2 linked regions of the Prosthecobacter sp. genome follow. The protein of the gene in region 1 interacts with the protein of each later gene in a pairwise test. Links are inferred from orthologs where the notes say so. Each region holds a gene or a part of one and is shown on either strand. Other genes may lie near its edges.

What was found.
Region 2: the proteins of U1A53_RS09830 (region 1) and glmS interact in binary tests that used the Escherichia coli proteins (3 or more experiments, as listed by UniProt). The link is inferred for Prosthecobacter sp. from one-to-one orthologs.

Annotation. Positions count from the first base shown.
Region 1 is NZ_JAXMIH010000008.1:344,945-348,263, forward strand. Bases 120-3,118 are described here. They hold U1A53_RS09830 (phosphatase PAP2/dual specificity phosphatase family protein), read left to right. Parts: upstream 120-990; coding sequence 991-2,247; downstream 2,248-3,118. Other genes in these bases: U1A53_RS09825 (bifunctional alpha/beta hydrolase/class I SAM-dependent methyltransferase), read left to right, coding at 120-994; U1A53_RS09835 (DUF1802 family protein), read left to right, coding at 2,287-2,862; U1A53_RS09840 (hypothetical protein), read left to right, coding at 2,878-3,118; U1A53_RS27065 (hypothetical protein), read left to right, coding at 3,096-3,118. In the rest of the region: more of U1A53_RS09825, read left to right, coding at 1-119; more of U1A53_RS09840, read left to right, coding at 3,119-3,144; more of U1A53_RS27065, read left to right, coding at 3,119-3,266; alr (alanine racemase), read left to right, coding at 3,268-3,319.
Region 2 is NZ_JAXMIH010000006.1:1,040,654-1,043,921, reverse strand. What follows is about bases 312-3,259. They hold glmS (glutamine--fructose-6-phosphate transaminase (isomerizing)), read left to right. Parts: upstream 312-832; coding sequence 833-2,686; downstream 2,687-3,259. Other genes in these bases: U1A53_RS07045 (hypothetical protein), read left to right, coding at 2,719-3,259; U1A53_RS07055 (DUF1501 domain-containing protein), read left to right, coding at 312-706. Outside these bases: more of U1A53_RS07055, read left to right, coding at 1-311; more of U1A53_RS07045, read left to right, coding at 3,260-3,268. UniProt on the Escherichia coli protein: Catalyzes the first step in hexosamine metabolism, converting fructose-6P into glucosamine-6P using glutamine as a nitrogen source.

The sequences.
Region 1 (3,319 bases):
AACGCATCTCACGCTCAAAGGCGCGCGCCATGCCATCTTCCACGATCTATGCCGCGATGAAGTCTGCGGCGCGATCAAACGCTTCGCCGAGCGCTGCATCGCCAATTTCACGCCTCCACGCCTGGAGGCCGATTTGACGCATCCGGCCACGAATGCGGAGTTTGCGAGCCTGAAGAAGCCGCTGCCATCCCCCTCGCTGCGAGGGCTTTCATTCATTTTCCAGCGCGCCGCTCTCGGCACGACCGGCAGACTCAGCCAGGGCATCCGCATCGGTCATGCGACGGGTTTCGACTCCGGCGAATCGCTCGATTACGTCTATGACAACAAGCCGCGCGGCAACCTGCTCGTCGGCAAGGTCATCGATTACTTTTACCTCAACGCCATCGGCTGGCGCGGAATCCGCCAGCGGCGCGCGTGCATGAATCAGGCGCTGCGCTTTGCGGTGAAGCAAGTTCGAGAGGCTGGCATGCCCTTGCAGCTCATGGACATCGCCGGCGGAGCGGGGCGCTACTTGCTGGACGTGCTCGACGAGCCCGATCTGAAAATCCTGTGCCGCGACTGGAGCGAATCCGCATTGGCACGAGGTCGTGAGTCCGCGCAGCAAATGGGTCTCAGCGAACGCATCACGCATCTGCGTGGTGATGCCTTCGACGAGCAATCGCTGGCCACCGTCGAGCCGAAGCCATCCATCGCCGTCGTGTCCGGCTTGTATGAGTTGTTTCCAGAGAACGACAAACTCCAGCGCTCGTTGCGTGGTTTGTTCAGCGCGGTGAATCCGGGCGGCTGGCTCATCTACACTGGCCAGCCATGGCATCCGCAGGTGGAAATGATCGCCCGCACGCTCACCAACCGCGACGGCCAATACTGGATCATGCGCCGCCGCCCGCAGGGTGAGATGGACGCGCTCGTCGAGCAGGCAGGCTTCAAAAAAGAGAAGCAGTGGATCGACGATTTCGGCATCTTCACCGTCAGCATCGCCCGCAAACCTGCATGAACCGCGCTCCCCGCGAACCCGGCCTGTTCTGGCCCGCGATTTGGCGGCTCGCGCTCGCGGGTGCCACGTTTGTGATCGTGTACAGCGGCTGCAATCACTTCACCGCCACACGCGGTGATGTGCCGACGCTGATGTTCGAATGGGAGCGGCACATCCCCTTCGTGCGCGAGCTGGTGGTGCCGTATTGGTCGCTTGATCTGTTTTTCTGCGGCGCGTTTTTTCTCTGCGGCAGCAAGCTGGAGCTGAATCTGCTCACCAAGCGCCTCATCGCCGTCACCGTGCTCAGCGGTGTGTGTTACCTGCTGTTTCCACTGAAACTTGCCCTGCCCAGGCCGGAGCCCGTGGGCTGGACCGCGCCGCTGTTTCATGCGCTCTACTTCAACGACCTGCCCTACAACCTCGCGCCCTCGCTGCACATCAGCCTGCGCTCGTTGGTGTGGGTGTTTTACGGCGCGCATCTCACCGGCCGGCTGCGCACGGCGGTGAAAGTGTGGTTCATCCTCATCGGTCTCTCGACGCTGCTCGTCTGGCAGCATCATCTCGTCGATGTGGCGGGCGGTTTCGTCATGGGCTGGGCCATCGCGGCCATCTTTCCCGATTCTCGGCAGCTTGGGCCCCGGAATCCTTCCTCAAAATATGCGCTGCGCTACGGCATCGGTGCGGTGGCATGCACGGCGCTGAGTTTTGGCTCCATCTTCTTCGTCTGGCCCGCCGTGGCGTGCGGGATTATGGCGCTGGCCTATGCCACGGGCCAGTCGCGACTGTTGGGCAAAGAAAACGGCACGCTCTCGCCTTCCGCCGAGTGGTGCCTGCTGCCGGTGCTCATCGCGACGGCGCAAATTCAGCGCAAGTGGCTCCAACGGAAGCCCGGATGGCATGAAGTCACACCCGGCGTGCTCTTCGGCCGCAAAGTTACCGCCAAAGAAGCCGCGGCACTCGTCCAGGGAGGCGATCTGGCCGTGCTGGACCTCACCGCCGAAACCAACGCGCCCGTGGCCTTCCGCGAGCATGCGCATTATCACAATCTGCCGCTGCTCGATCTCGTTCCGCTCAAACCAGAGCACATCACCGCCGCGTTGAACATCATCCGCGAACAGCGGGCCGCAGGCCGCCGCGTCTTCATGCATTGCCAGCTCGGCTTGCAGCGTTCCGCGCTCATCGCCGCGCACTGGCTGGTGGAAAATGGCGAAGCGGAGAGCTTGGAGGCCGCCAAGAGCAAGATTCGCGCACTGGAACCCAGCGTGGTCATTTAGAGCGCTTGCCCTCGTGAATCGTCCGGCTAATCAAGCATCATGCCCAACCTTACCGCCCCCATCGGATTCAAAGAATGGTCCTTCGTCTGCGATGCCCTCGTGCAAGGCAAGCTCAGCATCATTTTGCGCAAAGGCGGCATTCACGAGGGCCGTGGCGGCTTCGAGTGGAAGCACCGCGAGTTCTTCCTGTTCCCGACGTGGTTTCACAACCAGGCCGAGAAGCTGAGCTGGACGCCCGAGAACACCCAGCGTGCCTTCCCACCGGAAGAAGAACGTCAAACGGTGGACATCGACGGCTGCGCCACGCTAGAACAGGTCTGGAAAGTCACCGACTGGGACAAGGTCGCCGCATTGGCCCCGCTGCACATCTGGAACGAGGACGTGGTGAAGGAGCGCTTCATTTACGACGACGAAAGCTGCCTGCATGTCGCTCTCGTCCGTGCCTACAAGCTCCCGCAACTCTGGCACTTCGCGTATGCGAAGAGCTACGGCGGCTGCCGCTCCTGGATCACGCTGCCGGAGGAAGGCCTGCCCATGGCCGCCGCCGCGACGCCTGCACTGAGTAATGAGGCGTTTGCCGAGGTGTCGGCGAAGTTGAAAGCGATCCTGGGCTAGCGTTATGCTGCCGGAATGAATCCAAGCCTGTCGTTACTTGTGCTTCGAGCCAGCGAACCAGAAAAGCTGGCGATATTCTATGCCCATTTGGGGATGCAGTTCGTTAAACATCGGCATGGCAGTGGGCCGGAACATTTCTCGTCCGAACTCGGCAATTTCGGCTTCGAGATCTATCCACTGAAGCCTGGCGAAACGCCCACGACAGCACGCGGCTTGGATTCACCGTGGATTCAGTGGAGAAAGCATTCTCGACATTGGTTCAAGCTGGAGCGAAGGCCGTAGTGAAACCCACATTGAGTGAGTGGGGTTTGCGGGCGGTGGTTGATGATTCCGAGGGGCATCGCTGTGAATTAACCGAGCGGAAATCCAATGCCGGCATATCGTCGGCTCTTCATGATTCCTGAAATGGACGCCATCCGCCCAACCCATGTCGAGGTGAACCTCGGCACCCTCGCGC
Region 2 (3,268 bases), on another replicon or contig:
GCTAGACGCGGTAAAAGCGCTCAATGAGCAGCAGCTCGGCATCGTGGGCGATCCAGAGATCGCCACGCGCATCAGCCAGTATGAGATGGCCTACCGCATGCAAACGAGCGTGCCGGAGCTGATGGACATCACGCAGGAGAAAAAGGCCACGCTCGACATGTACGGCGCCCTGCCGGGCAAGGCGTCCTTTGCCAACAACTGCCTGCTCGCCCGCCGTTTGATTGAACGCGGCGTTCGCATGGTGCAGCTCTTTGATTCCGACTGGGACCACCACGGCGGTCTCAAGCAGCGCCTGACGGCCAAAGCGAAAGATGTGGACCGTCCCATGGCCGCTCTCGTGCGCGATTTGAAGCAACGCGGCCTGCTCGACGAAACACTGGTGGTTTGGGGCGGCGAATTCGGCCGCACCCCGCTGCGCCAGGGCATCAATGGCGATGGCACCAAAACCTCGCCGGGTCGTGACCACCACAAGGACGCCTATACGATGTGGATGGCGGGCGGGGGCATCAAACCGGGCATCGTTCACGGCAAAACCGACGATTTCGGCTTCAACATCGCTGAAAATCCGGTCCACACCCATGATCTGAACGCCACGGTGCTGAACCTGCTGGGCCTCGACCACGAACGCCTCACCTTCCGCTACCAAGGCCGCGATTTCCGCCTCACGGACGTGCATGGGGAGCTGGTCAGCGGGATCATGACCTGAGGAGAGGGCGGACTTCCTCCCAATAAAGAAAAAGGCCAGTGACACGAACTGCTGGCGTGGATTCTGCGTGGCGGTATCGTACCGGCCTGTCATTCGACAGGCTCCTTTTACCCCTTTATTTTTCACATGTGCGGAATCGTTGGATACATCGGCAATCGTCAGGCCAGCCCGATCCTTTTGGACGGGCTGCGTCGTCTGGAATATCGCGGCTATGATTCCGCAGGCATGGCGCTCAATGGTGGCGGCGAAGACCTCCGCATCGTGAAGCGTGCTGGTCGTATCGACAATCTGCGCATTGCCGTGACCGAGGCGAACCCGCAAGGCACGATGGGCATCTCCCACACCCGCTGGGCCACGCACGGCCCGGCCACGGATGTGAATGCGCACCCGCATCCCGATCAATCCGGCAAGCTCGTGCTCGTCCATAACGGCGTGATCGAGAACTACCAGACGCTGCGCGATCAGCTCATCGCCAAAGGTCACACCTTCCTGTCGCAAACGGACACCGAAGTCCTCTCGCATCTCGTCGGCACCTACTTTGATGAATCAAAGGAGAAGGATGGCACACAGCGACTCGTGAATGCGGTGAAATCAGCACTCGCCCGCGTGAAAGGCACCTACGGCATCGCCGTGATGCATGGCGATCTGCCCGGCGTGATCGTCGGCGCACGCCTGGGCAGTCCCTTGATCGTCGGTCTCGGTGACCACGAGCATTTCCTTGCCAGCGATGTGTCGGCGGTCGTCGCCCACACGCGTGACGTGGTTTATCTCAACGACTACGACATCGTCACGATCACCAAGGATCGTTACAGCGTGCAGTCGCATCAAGGAATCCCCGCCGAGGTCAAAGTCAGCCGTGTCGAATTCAACGCCGACGATGCCGAGAAGGGTGACTTCCCGCACTTCATGCTCAAAGAAATCTTCGAGCAGCCGAATTCCCTGCGCAACGCGATGCGCGGCCGTCTTTCCCGGGATGAATGCACCGCCGTGCTCGGCGGCTTGAACATGACACCAAAGGAGCTGGTGCAGATCGACCGCATCATCCTTGCCGGCTGCGGCACCGCTTATCACGCCGCGATGGTGGGCGAGTATCTCATTGAATCCCTCGCCCGTGTGCCCACGGAAGTCGAGATCGCCAGCGAGTTCCGCTACCGCAACGTTCCCACGAACAAGAACACGCTGCAGTTCGTCATGAGTCAGAGCGGTGAGACCATCGACACGCTCGCGGCGATGCGTGAAGGCCAGCGCAAAGGCATTCGCTGCCTCGGCATCGTCAACACAGTCGGCAGTACCATCGCCCGCGAGAGTGACGGTGGTGTTTACATCCATGCCGGACCGGAAATCGGTGTGGCAGCGACGAAGACATTCACGTCTCAAGTCGCCATCCTCACGCTGCTCAGCCTGCTTCTAGGCCGCATCCATCACCTCTCCAGCGTCGATGGCCTGGAGATGATCGACGAACTCGAAGCCCTACCGGACAAAATCGCGCAGATCCTCAAGCAGACCGACAAGATCAAGGCCATCGCCGAAAAACATGCGCACGCCGAGGGCATGCTGTTCATGGGCCGCCAGATGAACTACCCCGTCGCACTCGAAGGGGCGCTGAAGATGAAGGAAATCAGCTATATCTACGCCAGCGGACATCCGAGCGCGGAACTGAAGCACGGCGTCATCGCTTTGGTCAAACCGGACATGCCGTCCGTTTTCATCGCTCCTGGTGACGCGGTGTTCGACAAGAACGTGAGCAACATCGAGGAAGTCCTCGCCCGCAAAGGCCCCGTCATCGCCGTGACCACCGAGGGCCGCACGGAGCTGGAGCGCCTTACCAAGGATGTGATCTACGTTCCTGACTGCCCGTCCTACCTCACGCCGATCCTCAACGTCATCCCGCTTCAGCTCTTGTCCTACTACACCGCAGTGGCGCGTGGCTGCGACGTGGATAAACCAAGAAATCTCGCGAAAAGCGTCACGGTGGAGTAAGCTAGCCCGTCTGGAAGTCCAGCCGACCCACCATGCCTGCCAACCCGTCCCGTCTGAGCCGCACGATCTGCATCGCTGCTCTCGGATTGTGCCTCGGGCAGGCGCTGGCCGATCCGCCTGCCATTGTCAGTCCGTCCGTCAGCAACGCCGATCAAACGCCGGCGGATTTTCTCGATCTCGTGGGTCAGCGTGCCAAGGCCCGCTGGCGCCTTCTGTTCCGCCCGCCACCGCCCACACCGCCCACGGATCGCGGACGCGCCGCCTTGATTCTCGGCAGTCTGCTGGGTGACAGCCTCCTCGTCTGGCAGGCGGCGGACTCCCAGCAGTTCCGCAACAACAATCAGGACGTGCTCACCTACTGCCGCATGCTCGGCCTTGGCGAGAAGCTCATGCCCCGCCTCATGGCGCAGGGAAAAATGGCCGAAGACAGCGAGTGGAAGGATCTGCGTCACGAGATCGTCGATGGCCATCAAGAACTCGTGCGCTTGTTGCGCGAGCAGAGAGATGAGGATCTCGCCCTCATGATCGATCTGGGTCTCTGGCTCCGCATTCTGGAGATCACCTCCGCCATCGTGGCCGAAA